2 regions of the Burkholderia diffusa genome follow, and region 2 is predicted to be linked to the other one. Evidence: riboswitches for the same ligand, from Rfam matches in the RefSeq annotation. Region 2 holds a riboswitch; the other holds the start of a gene.
What was found. A riboswitch is a leader RNA that binds a small molecule or an ion and turns the genes downstream of it on or off. The one in region 2 is predicted to bind manganese.
Positions count from the first base shown of each region.

Region 1: linked by a shared signal. The riboswitch ahead of WI26_RS16445 (sodium:calcium antiporter) and the one ahead of WI26_RS04575 (TMEM165/GDT1 family protein) in region 2 are both predicted to bind manganese.

Region 1 covers NZ_CP013363.1:208,596-218,244, reverse strand. Annotated here, with positions in the region: gene WI26_RS16470 (D-arabinono-1,4-lactone oxidase) at 1-14, opposite strand, end outside; gene WI26_RS16465 (helix-turn-helix domain-containing protein) at 274-1,299, shown strand; gene WI26_RS16460 (2-oxoglutarate dehydrogenase) at 1,445-1,873, opposite strand; gene WI26_RS16455 (S10 family serine carboxypeptidase-like protein) at 1,918-3,768, opposite strand; gene WI26_RS16450 (ExeM/NucH family extracellular endonuclease) at 4,577-6,388, opposite strand; yybP-ykoY riboswitch at 6,619-6,795, shown strand; gene WI26_RS16445 (sodium:calcium antiporter) at 6,887-7,897, shown strand; partial or broken gene WI26_RS16440 (winged helix-turn-helix transcriptional regulator) at 7,943-8,173, shown strand; gene WI26_RS16435 (hypothetical protein) at 8,195-8,563, shown strand; gene WI26_RS16430 (MFS transporter) at 8,744-9,649, shown strand, end outside.
Region 2 covers NZ_CP013362.1:994,015-1,003,663, forward strand. Annotated here, with positions in the region: gene WI26_RS04545 (FAD-dependent oxidoreductase) at 1-334, opposite strand, end outside; gene WI26_RS04550 (helix-turn-helix transcriptional regulator) at 510-1,319, opposite strand; tRNA gene WI26_RS04555 (tRNA-Thr) at 1,504-1,579, opposite strand; gene WI26_RS04560 (class 1 fructose-bisphosphatase) at 1,788-2,801, opposite strand; gene pepN (aminopeptidase N) at 3,081-5,774, opposite strand; gene WI26_RS04570 (DUF4136 domain-containing protein) at 5,961-6,662, shown strand; gene WI26_RS04575 (TMEM165/GDT1 family protein) at 6,715-7,287, opposite strand; yybP-ykoY riboswitch at 7,367-7,504, opposite strand; gene guaD (guanine deaminase) at 7,596-8,912, opposite strand; gene WI26_RS04585 (hypothetical protein) at 8,909-9,316, opposite strand; gene WI26_RS04590 (adenosine deaminase) at 9,344-9,649, opposite strand, start outside.

The DNA.
Region 1 (9,649 bases), on a different replicon from region 2:
CGTGGAAGCTCCATCGACGTCTCTCCAGAAGTGTGCCGCCGGTACCGCGCGGGCAGCCGTGTTCGATTCGTCCGGCAACGCAGTGCAATCCTCGCGGCGCCGCCGCGAGGCGCTGCGTTGTGTCCGTTCGTGCCAAAGGTATTGCGTCGGCCGGCTTTTCACTATCGGATTTCGGCAAGCGAGGGTTTGCTCGAAGAATCGGGCCGCCGGGGTTTTTGACCGGTCCGTGCAGCGGCTACAATGCATCGATCCGGCCCGCCCTTCCCGACTCCGATGACGCCGTCCGCCGATCCGAGCGATTTTTCCGGTGCCCCGCCGTTTGCGCGAACGGTGGCGTTCTGCGCGTTCACCGACGTGGAGGAACAGGCACGGATCTTCGACGGTTGGGATCTCAACTACACGCAGATCTCGGGCGGCCGGTTTCATGGCTCGTCGTCCATCGTGTCGCTCGGCGGCATCCGGCTCCTGGTCGAGGACCTCGACAAGGTGATCCTGCAACAGGGCGCGGTGCCGTCGGACCGCATCGCGGTGGCCGTGCCGCTGGAGCTCGAAGGCCATGCGCGCATGTGCGGCGAGAAGAGCGGGCGCGACAGCCTGCACGTATTCTCGAGCCAGCCCGTGTTCGAGTTCTATTCGCCCGACAGGCACGTGCTCGTGAACGTCGAGATCGAACCCGACAAGCTGTCGACGGAAGCCATGCGCACGCTCGCCGCGTCGCTGCGCGCGCGCACCTTCGCGCCGCTGATCCCGATGACGACCCAGGTCGCGGACCGCTTGCGCGGCCTGCTGCGCCACACGATGGCCGCGGCGGCGAAAAGCACGCCGATCGACGACGTGGCGACGCAGGAGCGCATCGAACTGCTCGAGCGGACCGTGCTGTATGCGATTTCCGAAGCGATGACGGTGCCCGCGCCCGACGCGGAGACCCTCCCGGCGCGACCGACGAAATACTGGTCGCTCGTGAACGCGGTGCAGGAGCGGCTGCAGGATGCGTCGACTTGTCCGCTGTCGATCGCCGAACTGTGCGTGCAGCTCGGCATCAGCCGGCGTACCGCGCAATACGCGTTCAACGACACGCTCAACCTGAATCCGATCGCGTATCTGCGCGCGGTCCGGCTGAATCACGTTCGTCGCGAGCTGCGGCTCGGCGGATCCGTGACGTCGGCCGCGACGAAGTGGGGTTTCTGGCACCTGAGCAGCTTCGCGCAGGACTACCGCGCGATGTTCGGCGAGTTGCCGTCGGCGACGGTGCGACGTTACGCGCACCGGGAGGCCGAACCTCGATCACGCGATGCGTGACGCAGCGTCGCGTTGCTCGCGCAAGAACCGGGCTTGATGAAGAAAGCCGCGGCCGAACGTGCGCCGCGGCGAGTTGGAAGCAGACCGCCCGCGCAGGGAGACGGCCTGGACCGGCCACCGCCCCGCGCACGACCTCGCTATACAGTCACTCCTGCTGCTCCTGCTCCGCCTGCACTTGCCGCTGCTGGATGAACTGCCGCACATCGCTCATCGTCACGCGACCGGTGTGTTTCGCATCGATCTCGTCGAAGTGCTTCGCGACGAACCCCAGCCCGCTGCTCTGCGCCTGCGCTTTCGTCACCGCCGCGCCGTTGCTCAGCACCGTGTTGCCGCCGAGCCGGGCGTCGACGCGCTTCTGCGCCTGCTGCTCAAGCGTGGCGCCGGTCGACGGCAGCACCGGCGCCACGCGGGTCGACGGAAAGAACGGACCGTCGACGCCGTGCCCGCCGCGCGGCAGCTTCACCGGCGCCACCGCCTGCGGCGGCAGTGCATGGGCGCTGCTCATCACGGCACCGAGGACGATCAACGGAGACATACGCCGCATCAAATTGATTAGGGACATGATCACTCGCATTCAATGGATGAATAGAGGGTTCCTTTTCTCAAGGAGTCCGTCGTTTACGGCGCCGCCGCCAGCGTCGTCGCAGCCGTCGCGCCCGGCACGCTGCCGGTCGGCGTGCCGGCCGGGTTCTCGTCCGGCCACGGCGGCGGCAGCGTGCGCAGCGTCAGCGCGGTCGGAATCCGCCTGCCCTGATAGAAGATCTTCAGGTCGCGCTTCATCTGCGGACGCGCCACGTCATCCAGGTACGTCATGTGTCCGCCCTGGAAGAAGTTCACCTGCAGCTTCGGGTTCAGGCCCTTCACAGTCTGCAGCCGCGCGAGTTGCTTCTCGGTGTTGAAGAACGGCGTCGCCAGATCGTGAAGGCCGTTCTCCGCGAGCACCTGGAGCTTCGGATTGAGCTGCAGCGCGCCGAGCAGATCGGGGATCGTGTCGGGCATCGGCTGGCCGTCATGCGAGAAGTCCCACACCTGGATGATGTTGTCGTTCAGCGGCAGGTAGGTCGCGTTCGGCGCGGTGTAGCCGAGGTAATCGGGCATCTGCGTCGCGAGCGCGTTCGTGAACGGCTGCGAGATCAGGATGTCCGACGGATCCCCGTCCGCTTGCAGCCGCGGATCCGAGTTCGGCAACGACACGCGTCCGTCATAGCGGCCGATCGTCGTGCCGGGCAGCAGGCTCGTGCCGAACGGATTCGCGTTGAAGTAGCCGCGCAGCGCCTGCTGCGTGAGGCTCGACGGCAGCGACCACAGCTTCAGCGTCGCATCGCTCGGGAACACCGGCGTGCCGAGCGCATCCGGAATGCCGAGCTGGCTCAGCACCCACGATTGCGAGTACTGCTGCAACTGGTTGTAGATCAGCGTCGTGAACAACTCGGTCTGCAGTGCATACAGATACTGGTTGACCGGCGCCGGCGACACCTGGTTGAAGTACGCCGCGACCGCCGCATAGCCGGGCAGGTAGCCGGCCACGGTATCGGTGTCGAGCAGCAGCCCTTCAGTCGACTGCGTGATCGCCACCGCCTCCACAGCATCGGCGAAGTAGTTCAGGATCGACGACTGCAGCACGATCCCCGTCAGATGCACGCCGGCCGATTCGAGCGCCAGCGCGAGCATGTCGGTACGCGGCGTGCCGTACGATTCGCCGTACAGATAGATCGGCGACGTGCCGCGGCTGTTGACGTTCAGGTAGCGCTGGATGAAGTCGCGCATGATGTTGACGTCCGCGTCCGAACCCCAGTACTTCTGGTTGGTGTTCGGCAGCACGGCTTCCGACAGCCCGGTTCCAGGCGGGTCGATGAACACGAGGTCGGTCGTGTCGATCAGGCTTTCCGCGTTGTCGACGAGCGGATAGTTCGGCCAGTTGTTGCCGAACAGCGGATCGGGCGTGGCGACGCGCGTCGGTGCGAACGAGCCGAGGCGCAACCAGATCGACGACGAGCCGGGGCCGCCGTTGTAGACGAACGTGACGGGGCGCGGCTTACCGTTCGTGCTCGGCGCCGTGTACGCGACGTACGACATCGACGCTTCCGCGTTACCGTTTGCGTCCTGCGCGGTCAGGTGGCCGGTGGTCGTCGTGTAGTTGACCGTCGTGCCGCCGGATTTCCACTGGTAATGCATCACTGCCGCCTTCTCCGAGACCTGCGCGGGTGCGAGGCCGTCGGTCGCGTTCATCGAATAGGCGACGGGGTCGACGTAAGGCTGGTTTGCCGTCGGCGACTGGCTGCCGGCCGCAGCTTGCGCGCTGGCCTGTTGGCTGGCGGTAGTTTGCGCGAGGCTCGACGCGCCCACCGACGACGAATCGTCGCCGCCGCAGCCCGCGAGCGCGAGCGTCACGGCCGTCACTGCGCCTAGCCCGGCCAGCCGGACGCGACGTTCGCGCCGGCTGCCGGTACTGCTTCTGTCTGGTTTCATCTCGGTCCTTGTGTTGGGTCGGATATCGCTTCACACAGGCCGCCATCGCCGGCGAAAAACGCGCAGGCATACCCGCCACTCGCGTTGCACGGTCGGCAGACGGCGGTTGGGGAATGGACTTCTTCGAGACACTGAACTTGATACAGACACAGCAAACTGCTGGCGGAGAATGATGCGGGAACGCCGCCCCCTTGCAGTTTCGACGACTTATCGTATTACCAAAATTTACGACATCACAAAAATAGGCGGTGCTGCGCCGCGTTGTCAAAGATCATTCCGATATTAAAAAATCTCTTATGATGCGAACGACGATCAGTGTCTGGAATTTGAAAGAAAACGAATGTTCGAACCTGGCACGTTCCGGGAATCAATATTGCTGAAATGCGGCCCGTTTTACGCATTTCACGCGGCGCCTTTCCAATACAGGCAGCGCGTGCGAAAGCCCTTCAAATCGATAGGATTATTCTTTCATTTTAATTATCCCGGGCCGATTGACGCGATTCATTGAATAAAGACAGACATCACCCACAAAATACCGATTCAATTTATTTCCGGGACACACGACGGAATTATTTACTCGATGCCCGAATGAAACCACGAATACGCCGAACAGTATTGATGCGTAATACGCGGGTATTCGCACTGGAGACGCGATCATTCGCGTCGCGCATTCCGGATCGGATTGGAGCGTTCCCGAATCGGGCTCGTGACGGCCGAGGGAGGGAGACCGCGCGAGCGGCGGCGCCACCGCCCGGGCGACGACGCGCGGCGACGCCGCACGCCGTCATGCATGGATTCGATTCAGCAATCAGCGCCCGCCGCCCGGCAGCGCGATATCGATCAGCACCGGATCGTGATCCGACGAACGATACGCATCCGGCGCATAGAAGGTCTTCTGCTGCTCGGCCGACTTGTACGCGAGCGTGTACTGCAGCGCGAGCGGCTCGTCCGCGTTGATGTGCCATTCGTGCACGGCCTTCACGTGCGACGCGAGCGGCAGCGACGCGAGCGCATGATCGAGGTAGCCGGCTTCGCCGTTGTACACGTAGCTGTACGCGTTGGCGCCGATCCAGCGCGACACGAGGTTGCGGTAGCCGCGCGATTCGAGCAGGCGGATCGGGTCTTCATACGTGTAGCTGTTGAAGTCGCCGATCAGCAGCGTGCCCTGCCCCGCGACACCCGTCGGCGTGCCGGCGAGCCAGTCGGCCAGCTTCGCGGCCGCGCGCGTGCGCGTCGGGTTCCAGCAGCCCTGGCCGTCGCCCTGGTCGAGGTCGTCGTTCGCCGCGTCCGGGCAGTTTTTCGACTTCAGGTGGTTGACCGCGATCGTCAGTGCCTGCTTGCCGCCGATCCGGCGGAACGACTGCGCGAGCGGCTGACGGCTCTTGTCGTCGATCGCGAGCGTCGACGCGCGGCCGACGGGTTCGACCGCGCGGCTGTCGTAGATCATCGCGACGGCGATCGCGTCGCCGCCCAGGCGCGACGTGCCCGGATCGACAACGCGCCAGTTGCTGCCGAGCTTCGCGGCAAGCTGGCGCACCGCGCTCAGTTCGCCGTAGCCGTTGTTCTGGATTTCCATCAGGCCGATCACGTCGGCGTCGAGCGCCTTCAGCGCGCTGACGATCTTCGCTTCCTGGCGCTGGAATTCCTGGTAGTTCTTCGCACCGCGGTTGTTCGGATCATCGAAGCCGCCGCCGAGACCGTTGCCGTTGAAATAGTTGAGGACGTTGAACGACGCGACGCGCAGGTTCGATTTCGGATCGCGTGCCGGGGCGTTGGTACGCGGATTCGAACGCGTGTCGAACGTCGGCGCGGCCGCACCCGGCAGCGGCTGCACGCGCCATGCGCCATAGCGCACCTCGAGCACGCCTTCGACGTCGCGCACTGTGTAGCCCGAGCGCAGCGTGTTCGCGGCCGACAGTTCCGGCGCCGGATACGGCACGGTCGCCGGGTTCTGCTTGTTCGAGCCGTCGTCGAGGACCAGCCGGTTGCGTGCGTTCGCATCGATCTGCGTCTGCGCCTGCGACGGCGGCACCACGCTCGTCGGCGTGCGCAGGCGCCCGTTGCTCAACATCACGCTGCCGTAGCGGCCGAGCTCGTAGTTTTCGGTGACGGTGAGCGTTTGCGGCAGGCGCACGCGCATCCCTTCGTACGCGGCGAATGCGTTCGGGCTGTCGACCGGCAGCGTGAGGGTCGCGGGCGTGACCGTCTGGCCGTTCGCGCACACCGCGATCGCGCCCGACAGCGTGAGTTGCGTCTGCCCGTATTTTTCCTCGACCTTGCCGGTCACGTGCACGAGATCGCCGGCCTTCGCGCGCACTTTCGGCGCATAGACGAACAGGCCTTCGGACACGCCCGGCTGATTGCGGCGCTGCGCGTCGGCCTGCTGGACGAAGAAGCCGCCGAAGCCGTCCGTGCCGCCGAAGTCGGCGGTGACGACCGCTTCGATCGACACGTTCTGGCCGGCGAGCGGTGACGGCGCGCCCGGCCCCTGGATGTCGGCGATCGGCGTCGTGCTGCCGCCGCAGTTCGGACTGACAGGAGCGGCGGTGGCGGCGAAGACGGGTGCGGCAAGCGTGGGCAGCAGCAATAGCGGGGCAAACAGGCGGATTGTCGAGCGCATGACGGGGAATCCCGGTTGTGAGGGTGGCGAAAGCTTAGCGGCGCTCGATGACAGTTTTTAGTAACCAAAAGACAGATGGATGTAAGTTCTACGTCGTCCGGCCGATGCCGCCATGCACGCGGGTGCGCATGCGCGCGCGGCGCCACGGAGCGGAGTACGGCAGTCGCAACGCGCGACAGCGAGGCGGCACACATGCATGCTTGCCGAAAGCATTCCTCTCGGCTAGACTGCCCCTCGTCTTTGGGGAGTAGCCTGCTTTCCATCCCCCGGAAAGCGAACGCGTCAACACACTCGGCCTGCTGCCGTGGCGCGTTCGGCCGAATCGGTCTGGCGAGACCATCGACGCATCGCGTCGTTCCTGGTCGGACGTCGGCAGATGCGTCATGGTTCGTCCACGTCCGACCACGGAGTCCCCATGTTCCTTTCAGCTTTCTCCCTGCATTTCATTCGCTGCATTCGTTCCGCCACCGCCCGCGTGCCTGCCTGCGGAGGTGCCGCATGACGTTGATGCTCGTCGAACTGGCGTTCATGCTGATCGTCATCCTGGTCGCCGCCGAACTCTTCACGAACGCGCTCGAACATCTCGGCGAACGGCTGAAGATTTCGGAAGGCGTGACGGGGTCGCTGTTCGCCGCCGTCGGCACCGCGCTGCCCGAAACGATGGTGCCGCTGCTCGCGCTCGCGGGCGGCACGTCGAACGCGGCGGTCAACGAGGAAATCGGCGTCGGCGCGATTCTGGGCGCGCCGCTGATGCTCGCGACGCTGACGACATTCCTGATGACGCTCGCCGTGATCCGCTCGCGCGGACTCACCGGCACGATCGCACCCGAGCGCACCGGCTTCGTGCGCGACCTGAACTACTTCATCGCCGCATTCACGCTCGCCACCGTCGCGATGTTCGTTCCGCATCATGTGTGGGCGGTGCGCGCGCTCCTCGCCGCGATGCTGGTCGGCGTCTACGTGATGTACGTCGTGATGACGTTCCGCGCATCGACGCAGCTCGTCGATGCCGGGCACGGCACCGAGGCGCCGCACGCGATGTTCCTGTCGCGTGTCGGGCTGCCGACCAACCTCGCGACCATCGCGCTGCAACTCGCGCTCGGTGTCGCGCTGCTCGTCGGCGGCGCGAAGGGCTTCATTCACGGCGTCGAGGGCGTGTCGCATCTGCTCGGCATCTCCGCGCTGCTGCTGTCGCTCATCATCGTGCCGATCGCGACGGAGTTGCCGGAAAAGGTCAACAGCGTGCTGTGGATCCGCCGCAAGAAGGACACGCTCGCGTTCGGCAACATCACCGGCGCGATGGTGTTCCAGGGCACGCTGCTGCCGGCGATCGGCATCATGCTGACGCCATGGGAGCCGCGCCCCGAAGTGCTGACCGGCGTGGTCATCACGCTCGCGGCGGCGGTGTGGCTGCGCGTCAATGCGCGTGCGCGCGGGCTCGCGATCTGGGCGTTGCTGGCGAACGGGGCCGGATATGTCGGCTATCTGTTCGTGACGCTGACGCGCTGAAAGCTCGGCGCGCTTCGATCAGGACGCGTCGAGCCGAGCGTTGGCCTGCCGCGCATCTCACAGCGGATGCTGACGCTCGATCTGCGCGCGCTCGAGGATGCCGGCTTCGTGCGCCGCACCGTGTATCCGGAAGTGCCGGTGCGCGTCGAGTACGATCTGACTGCGGACGGCGACCGGCTGCGGCCTGTCGTCGAAGTCATGCGCGCATTCGGGTTGTGGCTGAAGGCGCGCGATGCGCACGGCGAGGTCGAAGCGGAAACCGCGCTGGCCCGATAACCCCACATCGAGAAAAACATCATGGAACTCCATGCCACCGTCGGTGCGGCAACGTCCGATATCGACGACGACGAAAGCTGCGCGAACATCTATTGCCACGACGCGGAGCAGAACTATTGCTTCTCGCTGCTGCGCTTTCCGGAAGAAACATCGATCGAGGTGATGGTGCTCGACCAGCTCACCGCGCACGTGAAGGATCTGACGGTGCGCCTCACGGGCGACACAATCGAAGTCGAACTCGATGAGCGCACCGCCGCGCGTCTCGACGGCCACACGCATTACGTGATTCATCTCGCGCCCGGCGAGCATGATCCGGTCGTGCTGCGTGCCGCGCTCAAGGAAATCTTCGATGGCAAGAGCGGATATCGCGACGACAGCGCAAGCGCGTAACCCGGCCTGCCCTCCGCTCATGACATGTCCACATATTGAGCACGCAACGTCCCATTAATAGGGATGCCTGCCCAAATGTTGACGCGCTTTGCTCCACGGTTCTAACGTTCGCCAATGCCATTGGATACGGCCCCGCCCCGCCATGCGTGCGACGGCCGACACAGAACTCAGGAGACGACCGTGGCCCATTCCGCGTCGCGCACGCATGCCAACCCGTCGGCGCAATCGCAATCGCACACGCATGCCGACACAGCACCCGATTCCGCCGCCCGCAGGGCCGCGCCCGCGGCTGCCGCCGTCGCCGAGCCGCCGAGCCGCAAGCGCCTGATCATCCTCGCGCTGCTGTTCGTCACGGTCGTGATCAACTATCTCGACCGCAGCAACCTGTCGATCGCCGCGCCGGCGCTGTTCAAGGAACTGAACATCGATCCGGTCCGCGCGGGCCTTGTGTTCTCCGCATTCGGCTGGACCTATGCGCTGATGCAGATCCCCGGCGGCTGGCTCGTCGACAAGGTGTCGCCGCGCGTGCTGTATGCGAGCGCGCTTGCTCTGTGGTCGGCCGCGACGGTATTGCTCGGCTTCGCCGGATCGTTCGTCGGACTGATCGTGCTGCGCCTCGCTGTGGGCGCACTTGAAGCGCCTGCCTATCCGATCAACAACCGCGTGGTTACGACGTGGTTCCCGACTCGCGAGCGCGCCAGCGCAATCGGCGGCTACACGTCGGGGCAGTTCGTCGGCCTCGCGTTCCTTACGCCCGTGCTCGCGTGGCTGCAGGTGCATCTCGGTTGGCACATGGTGTTCGTCGCGACCGGACTCGCGGGCATCGCATGGGCCGCGGTCTGGTACGCGGTGTATCGCGAGCCGCGCGCGTTTCGCGGCGTCAACGCGGCCGAGATCGCGTCGATCCGCGACGGTGGCGGCCTCGTCGATCTCGAGGACCGCATCGCCGCGCGCAGCGAACGCACGCCGTCGACGTGGCGCGACCTCGGCGTCGTGCTCGGCCGGCGCAAGCTGTGGGGCATCTATCTCGGCCAGTTCGCGCTGAACTCGACGCTTTGGTTCTTCCTCACGTGGTTCCCGACCTAC
Region 2 (9,649 bases):
GCAGCACTTCTTCGTGACGATAGAAGCTGCGTCCGCCGCTCCACGGCAATCCGACGCTGAGGAAAGCGTCGAGTGCGCCGAGTCGCTCGATGATCTCGAGGCTGCGTCGCGAGATGCAGATCGCGCGGCTGCCGTGACAGACCGAATCGTCGGCTTCGATCAGCACGCTGCGGATGCCATGATTGGCGAGGCCGAGCGCGACGGCAAGGCCGACCGGCCCGCCGCCGACGATCGCGACGCGGTGCCGCTGCATGTCGACACCGTTGCTGCAGGTCGGCAGGTGCGCGAGATGGCGCGCGGCGACGAACGGATATGGCTTGAATTCGATGCCCATCGTTGGCTTCCAGGTTGCACTGGTTGAATGCGCGCACACGACGACGCGATGCGTGCGGCTGGCTGGATGCAGTATGGAAGCCGTACCGAACACCGGTGTCCCCATTCCGGGTACAGCGCAAGGCTGGCGGCGGGCCGGGACATACCCTGATGCGATCAGGACCGGCGAGCGCGGTTCAGGGTTGCAGGCATAGCGCAAACAGCTGGCGCTGGCTCGAAATGCCGAGGCGTCGATACGCGCGTTTCTGGTAGGTGATGACGCTCGAGGCCTTCACGCCGATCGTCTCGCCGATCTCTTGCGCGGTCTGGCCTTCGAGCACGCCGCGCAGCACGTCGAGTTCGCGCTTGGACAGTGCCGGGCATGCGCCACGCAGCCGCGCGAGCATCAGTTGCGGGATCCCGATCTGCGCCGCGCCGGCGAGCGCGTAGTGATGCTGCGCGGCCTGCGCGATCAGCGGTGCGAGCGTTTCGATGGCCGCGATCTCGCGCGACTGGAACGCGCCGCTGCGGTGCGCGCGATACAGGTTGATCGACAGCCAGGTCGAGTCGTTCGGCTGCATCAGCAACGCGAGGCGATCGGATACGTCGGGGCCGCGGTAGCAGGCCGCGCGATATGCGTCGTGGCCGATCTCGTCGCCGGCCTGCTGATGCAGCAGCACGTCGCGGCGGTGCGTGCCGCGACCGGTGGCCGACACGATCTTCTGGTTGCCGTCGTGCGCATAGAAATGTCGCGCGTAGGTATCGGCGACGTCACGCAGGTAGCGACCGCCGCGATGATCGGCGACCGACATGGTGCGTGGCCGGTTGCCGAACTCGTACGCGAAGATCGTGCACTGCGTGATGGACAGCGCATCGTCGAACAGCTTCAGGATTTCCGCAGCGAACGCATTCGGCTCGCCCCCGCCGATCGCGGTGACGAGACCGGTGGCACGGGACACGTCCAGTTGTCCGCCGAGGTGCGGTCGTTCGAGGCGCCAGATGCGCATGATGCTGGGGTGGGGAGGGCCGGGTGGTCCGGTGATTGTAATTGCCGGCGCGCGGCGCGGGAGTCCGGAGATGCCCGCAAGCGGAAATGACGGGGGAGGGTGTTGGCGCACGGCTTCGTGTATCGGAAGCGTGGCCGGAAAAGAGAAAAGGCCTGATAAGCATGCTTATCAGGCCTTTATATCTTGGTGCCGGAGATAGGAGTCGAACCTACGACCTTCGCATTACGAATGCGCTGCTCTACCAACTGAGCTACACCGGCAGCAGAGAAATGAAATTATATGGTGAAATCCGAGATCTTGGCAATAGGTTTTGCGAAATTTTTTCAGCTTGCTGCTGCTGCTTCGCGACACCTTCGATCCGGCGGACCTCCCGCTTTCACTTCACTGCGATGCAGCCTGTCAGGGCCACATCGCGAAGGCGCGATTGTACTGATGTCTCGCACCTCCGTCTAGTGCTGCAGTGCAAATTTATTTGCCTTCGTTGTGATAGGCGGTCACGCGCTCGACTTCGTTCTTCGAACCGAGGAATACCGGCACGCGCTGGTGCAGGCCGGTCGGCTGCACTTCCATGATGCGCTGCGTGCCCGTCGTCGCCGCGCCGCCGGCCTGTTCGACGATGAACGACATCGGGTTCGCTTCATACATCAGGCGCAGCTTGCCCGGACGATCGGGCGTGCGCTTGTCGGCCGGGTACATGAAGATGCCGCCGCGGTTCAGGATCCGGTGCACGTCTGCCACCATCGACGCGATCCAGCGCATGTTGAAGTTGTCGCCGCGCGGGCCTTCCTTGCCGGCGTTCAGCTCGTTGACGTAGCGCTGGACCGGTTCGTACCAGTGGCGTGCGTTCGATGCGTTGATCGCGTATTCGCGCGTATCGGCCGGAATCTGCATGTTGCTTTGCGTGAGCACCCACGAACCGACTTCGCGATCGAGCGTGAAGCAGTTCACGCCGTTGCCGGTCGTCAGCACGAACACGGATTGCGGGCCATACACCGCGTAGCCGGCCGCGACCTGCTCCGTGCCCGGCTGCAGGAACGATTCCTCGGTGGCCTGCTTGCCGTCCGGGCAGCGCAGCACCGAGAAGATCGTGCCGATCGACACGTTCACGTCGATGTTCGACGAGCCGTCGAGCGGGTCGAACACGAGCAGGTATTCGCCGCGCGGGTAGTTCGCGGGAATCGGGAAGAACGTTTCCATTTCCTCCGATGCCATCGCGGCAAGGTTGCCGCCCCATTCGTTCGCGTCGAGCAGGATTTCGTTCGACAGGATGTCGAGCTTTTTCTGCACTTCGCCCTGGACATTCTCGCTGCCGGCGGTACCGAGCGCATCGCCGAGCGCGCCCTTCGATACGTTGTAGCTGATCGCCTTGCACGCGCGGGCAACGACTTCGATCAGCAGGCGGAGGTCGGCGGGGAGGTTGTTGGTCTCACGCTGCTGCTCGATCAGGAACTTGGACAGCGTGGTGCGGCGGGCAATGGACATGACAGACTCCGAAAGGCCAAAGAATCCTTGAATTGCCGCAATTTTACCCGGCGCGCCTTCCCAGCCGCCGCCTTTTTTCGTCCGGTTACATGACCGGACGGCCGAGCCGGCCAGGTTCCGGCGTGCGCTGCGCGCTGGAGCGACCCGTCAGCGGCGGGAAAACCGGGGTGCCGTGGTCCGGCTCCGACCCCGCAACGCTCGTACGACAAAAAGCCGACGCCGCCACGGGGCGGCGCCGGCTTCGACGGATGGCGCGCGAGGCGAATCGCGTGCGTGACGTTACGCGAGTGCCTTCTCGACGATTTCGCGCACGTCGCGCGATTTCGCGCCGGCGGCGACCTGCTCGAGCGCTTCGCGCATCCGGTCGCGCAGCGCCGGCGTGAAGCGGCGCCACAGTTCGAGCGAGCGGGCGAGGCGCGCGGCGACCTGCGGGTTGATCGCATCGAGCGCGAGCACCTGTTCGGCCCAGAACGCATAGCCCGAGCCGTCCGCGGCGTGGAATTGCGCGGGGTTCGCCGCGCAGAAACTGAAGATCAGCGAGCGTGCGCGGTTCGGGTTCTTCAGGTTGAACGCGGGGTGCGCCATCAGCTTGCGGATCTTGGCGAGCGTCGGCTGCGCGGGCGTGCCGCGCTGCGCGGCCTGCATCGCGAACCACTTGTCGATCACGAGCGCTTCCTTCTCGAATCGACGGTAGAAGTCATCGAGTGCGCGCGCGGCCGCGTCGTTCGCGCCCGACGCCGCGGCGGACAACAGCCCGCCGAGCGCGGCGGCGCGGTCGGTCATGTTGTTCGCCGCGTCGTACTGCGCGGTCGCGATGCGCACGGCATCGGCCGGATCCTCGAGTTCGGCGAGATACGCGAGCGCGAGGTTCTTCAACGCACGGCGGCCGGATGCGTCGGGCGTCGGGTCGTACGCGCCCGGCGTCTGGTGCTGCTCGTACGCGGCGAGCCACTCCGCGCGCAGCGCGCTCGCGAGCTGGCGTCGCACGAACTGGCGCGCGCGATGCACGGCAGCCGGATCGGCTTCCGCCATCTGGTCGGCCAGATAGGTTTCCGATGGCAGCGTCAGCGCGAGTTCGCGAAACGCGGGCGACAGGCTTTCATCGGTCAGCACGCGGCGGAATGCGGCGATGAATTTCTCGCCGAGCGTGAGCGACTCGTTCGCGGCGGCGCGTGCGGCGAGCGTCAGCAGCGCGCGCGTCGCGAGGCGCTGGCCGGCTTCCCAGCGGTTGAACGGATCGCTGTCGTGCGCGAGCAGGAACGCGAGGTCGTCGTCGCTGTAGTCATACTCGACGATTACCGGTGCCGAGAAATTGCGCAGCAGCGACGGCAGCGGTTGTTCCGGCACGTCGACGAACGTGAAGGTCTGTTCGGTATCGGTGAAGTCGAGCACGCGCGTCGTGCCCGACGCGGTGGTTTCGCCATCGAGGCGCAGCGGCAGGTCGCGGCCGTCGCGGCCGATCAGGCCGATCGCGAACGGAATCAGCAGCGGCCCCTGCTGCGTCTCGCGCGCGGCCGGCGACGCATCGCCGTAGCCTTGCGTGAGCGTGATCGTGTAGCGACGCGCGGCCGCGTCGTACGCGGTGCGCACGGACACGCGGGGCGTGCCCGCCTGGCTGTACCAGCGCTCGAATTGCGCGAGATCGCGTCCGTTTGCGTCGGCCATTGCGTGACGGAAGTCGTCGCACGTCACGGCGTGACCGTCGTGGCGCTTGAAGTACAGGTCCATCCCCTTGCGGAAGCCGTCGCGGCCGAACAGCGTCTGGTACATCCGCACGACTTCCGAGCCCTTCTCGTAGACGGTCATCGTGTAGAAGTTGTTGATCTCGACGTAGCTTTCCGGACGCACCGGATGGGCCATCGGGCCCGCGTCCTCGGCGAACTGCAGCTGGCGCAGCACGCGCACGTCCTCGATGCGCTTGACCGCGCGCGCCGCGGATTCGACATCGTCGCCCGCGGCCATGTCGGCCGAGAATTCCTGGTCGCGGAACACCGTCAGCCCTTCCTTCAGGCTCAGCTGGAACCAGTCGCGGCAGGTCACGCGGTTGCCGGTCCAGTTGTGGAAGTACTCGTGCCCGACCACCGATTCGATGTTCGCGAAGTCGGTGTCGGTGGCGGTCTCGGGGTTCGCCAGCACGTACTTCGTGTTGAAGATGTTGAGCCCCTTGTTCTCCATCGCGCCCATGTTGAAATCGCCCACGGCGACGATCATGAAACGGTCGAGATCGAGCTCGAGGCCGAAGCGCTTCTCGTCCCAGCGGATCGAGTGGATCAGCGAATCCATCGCGTGCCGGGTCTTGTCGAGATCGGCCGGTTCGACCCAGACCTGCAGCAGCTTTTCCTTGCCGGAACCGGACGTGATCTTCTCCTCGATCGCGACGAGCTTGCCCGCGACCAGCGCGAACAGATAGCTCGGCTTGCGGAACGGGTCTTCCCATTTCGCGAAGTGGCGGCCATCGGGCAGCTCGCCCGAGTCGACGAGGTTGCCGTTCGACAGCAGCACCGGATACGCGGTCTTGTCCGCGCGCAGCGTGACGGTGTACGAGGCCATCACGTCGGGGCGGTCGAGGAAGTAGGTGATGCGGCGAAAGCCTTCGGCCTCGCACTGCGTGAAGAAGTTGCCGCTCGACACGTACAGGCCGGACAGCGTCGTGTTCTGGTCCGGCGCGCACGCGCTGTCGAGCGTGAGCTCGAATGCGTCGGGCACGTTTTCGACGGTCAGCCCGTGTTCGTGCGCACGCACCGCGCCATACGGCTTGTCGTCGAGCGCTGCACCGAGGAATTCGAGCGCTTCACCCATCAGCTCCAGGTGCGGGGTAGGCGCCGCGTCCGGATTGCGACGCACGCGCATCGTATTCCTGACGATCGTGCGGGCCGGCGCGAGGTCGAATTCGAGCGCGACGGAATCGATGAGGAAAGCCGGCGGCGTGTAGTCGGCGCGGCGGATCACGGTGGAGGAGGCGTTGTCGGACATGGTCGTCGAGATCGGTGGAGTGGGGATCGGGCCCGCGGCGCGAGCCGGGCGAACCGGGCCATTGTACAAAGGCTTGCGGCTGCGTGCCGGGCGAACTTTTTACCGGTTCCGGCAGTCCGCGTATTATCGGCATCCCGTGCAGTTCGCGCGGTGCGACGAACGGGTGACGGATCGACGAGGATCGACATGAAACGCGAATGGATTCAACGCAGTGCGGGCTGGGCCGCGATGCTGTGCGTGGCGCTGCTGACGGGCTGCACCAGCTATGTGACGACGCAGGTCACGGCCTTCTCCGACTGGAGCGGCAGCGACGCGACACGCACTTACGCCTTCACGCGCACGGATGCGCAGAAGCACAGCATCGAACAGTCGACCTACGAGCCGATCGTCGCGAACGAACTGTCCGCGTACGCATTCCGGCAAGTGCCGGCCGCGCAGGCGCGCTATCTGGTCGGGCTGGCCTACGGGGTCGGCAGCGACCTGGTGACGGTGCCGCAGCCGGTCTACTACGACCCGTGGTTCACGGGGCCGGGGCCGTACTGGCGGGGCGGGCCGTGGGGCCCGTGGGGGCCCTGGGGGCCGATGCCGGCGGGCTACGTCGCGCAGACCTACCAGGTCTTCGACTACACGCTCGGCATCCGGATCACCGAGCGCGCGACCGGCAAGGAAGTCTATAACGTGACCGCACGTACCACCGGCGACAACGGTGCGCTGCTGTATGCGATGCCGTTCCTCGCGCGCAGCGCGCTCGCGGATTTCCCGCTGGCGAACGGCGCGATCCGCACTGTGCGGCTGCCGGTCGACAAGCACGGCGGGCCGGCCGCGCCGGCCGCCAACGAGCGTGCGGTGCCGGCCGTGCCGGCATCGGGCGCGGCCGTCGCGAAGTAACACGGTATCGACACCGGCGCGGCCGCCCGGCCGCGTCGTTTGCCTGCGTACGTCAGGCTCCGATGCCCAGCAGCGCCAGCGCGCCGAGCACGACGAACAGCACGGCCGCAATGCCGTGCACCAGCTTCGTCGGCAGGCGGTGCGCGAATCGGTCGCCAAGCAGGATCGCGGGCACGTTCGCCAGCATCATCCCGAAGGTCGTGCCGGCCACCACGCCGATGTAATCCTGGAAGCGCGCGGCGAGCGCGACGGTCGCGATCTGCGTCTTGTCGCCCATCTCAGCGAGGAAGAACGCGACGAGCGTCGCGCCGAACACGCCGAGCCGCGAGCGGTTCGCATTGGCTTCGTCCGCATCGAGCTTGTCCGGCACGAGGATCCACAGTCCCATCGCGATGAACGAGAACGCGAGCGCCCAGCGCATGATCGACGGCGTGACGAGCGCGCCGAGCCATTCGCCGAGCGCACCGGCAAAGCCATGGTTCACGAGCGTCGCGGCGAGCACGCCGAGAATGATCGGCAGGGGCTTGCGATAGCGCGCAGCCAGCACGAGGGACAGCAGTTGGGTCTTGTCGCCGATTTCAGCGAGGGCGACGGCGCCGGTGGAGATCAGGAAGGCTTGGGACACGTACGGGGTTTCCACGGGCCGATGTTATGCGTGCGAGCGACGATCCGCCGCGCGCCGGGCCCTGATGCGGCGCGCAGTGAACCATCGGTCTCGCCAGGCCTTGGTGGCTGCGCCCGCCATGGCCGAACGGCCAAGTCTGTTGACGGACGCCTCCGTCACGATGCGCGCCCGGGGCGCGGGACATCGAGCGGAGCGGCTACTCCCCAATGAGCGGCGAATTCTAGCACGGTGCGTGGCGTGCGCGGTGCGAATCCGGTTGCTCCGGCGTGCGTCGCGACGCACGCCGGAGCAGCAGTGTGGCAAGTGCGTTACGCGGCGGCGCGGCGTGCGGCGCCGCGCTCGTGCACGAGCTGGCCGGCCGCATACGTGCGGTACACGGCACGGTCGTCGCCGAGCAGCGCGAACGCGAACAGCAGCTCCTCGAGCGATTCCGCGCGTTTCGTGCGGCGCGCGAGCAGCGGCGTGGCCTGCGGGTCGAGCACGACGAAATCGGCCTCGGTGCGCGGCGCGAGCGTGCCGACGGTGTCGGCGAGATCGAGCGCTTGCGCGGCGCCGGCCGTCGCGAGCCAGAACATCCGCGTCGCGCTCAGGTGATGGCCCGACAGCCGCGCGACCTTGTGCGCCTCGTTCATCGTCTGCAGCATCGAGAACGACGTGCCGCCGCCGACGTCGGTGGCGAGCGTGACAGGCACGTCATATTCGCCGGCCTTGTCGAAGTCGAACAGGCCGCTGCCGAGGAAGAAGTTCGACGTCGGGCAGTGCGCGACGACGGTGCGCGTCTCGGCCATCCGGCGGCGGTCCTCGTCGTCGAGATGGATGCAATGGCCGTACACCGCGCGCGGGCGCAGCAGTCCGTAGCGGTCGTAGATGTCGAGATAGCTGCGGTGCCCGGGGAACAGCTCGGCCACCCATTTCACTTCATCGACGTTTTCCGCGACGTGACTCTGCACGAACACGTCCGGATGGCGACGCGCGAGTTCGCCGCACGCCTCGAGCTGCGCCTCGGTGGACGTCGGCGCGAAGCGCGGCGTAACCGCATACATCTGGCGGCCCTTGCCGTGCCAGCGGCCGATCAGCTCGGCGCTGTCGTCATAGCCCGATTGCGCGGTGTCGCGCAGGAACTCGGGGCAGTTGCGGTCCATCAGCACCTTCCCCGCGATCATCCGCAGGTCGCGTGCGTCGCTCGCCGCGAACAGCGCGTCGGCCGACTGCTTGTGCACGGTGCAGTAGACGAGCGCGCTCGTCGTGCCGCAGGCGAGCAGTTCGTCGACGAAGAAGTCGGCGACCTTGCGCGCATGTTCCGGATCGCCGAACCGGCGCTCGGTCGGGAACGTGTATTTGTCGAGCCACGGCAGCAGGCCGGGCGCCGGCGACGCGATCATGTCCGTCTGCGGATAGTGGATGTGCGTGTCGATGAAGCCGGGCACGATCAGCTTGTCGCGCAGATCGTGGACGACCGCGTCGCGCGCGAGCGTCGCGGCGAGGCGCGCATGCGGGCCGGCCGCGACGACCTTGCCGTCGTCGACGATCAGCAGGCCGTCGGTCTCGTGGTTCGCGGCCTGGCTCGACTGCGCCGGGTCGCCGTTGAAGGTCAGCAGCTGGGAACGGAAAGCGGTTTGCGTCATGACGAATGGTCCTGCATCAAGGTAAGGCGAACAGAAGAAAGCGGTCGGCGCCGCGCGGGCGACGGCATGGCTGGCGCTGCGCGGGCATGCGCGATGCGGCGAAGCGCGGCGGCCGGAGCGCCGCGGTCGGCGATCGCGCACGCGAGCGTGGCGTCCGCCATCACCGGGTTGCTGGCGGACGACGTCGAGAACGCGGCGGCAATCGTAGCGGCATCTGCGACCGGCGCGGCGGCGAACTGCACGACGCGCCGCAACGACAGGCTTCGGCGCGCGGCATCGCACAACGCCGTCGCCACGCGGGCGACGGGCGCGACGCCGACGTGCGTGCGCGGTGCTCGCACGCGACCGGCGTGGCGCAGGGCCGGACCGGTCGCCACGAAGCGGATGTCGTCGACGTGTTTCATCTGTCTAGCGAGCCTCGATGCCGGCCGTCACGCGGCCTGCCAGTACGAATCGAGACGCGCGATCAGCGCATCGCGCTGCGCGGCGTCGACGAACGACGCCTCGAAGCCGTTGCGGATCACCGCGTGCACTTCGGCGTCCGTCAACTGCAGCCCGTCGACCGTCGCGAAGTAGTTGTCGTTCACGTAGCCGCCGAAATAGGCCGGATCGTCGGAGTTGATCGTCACTGCGACGCCGCGATCGAGCAGCGCCTTCAGCGTGTGCTTCGTCATGTCGTCGAACACGCACAGCTTCAGGTTCGACAGCGGGCATACGGTCAGCGCCGTACGCGTGCG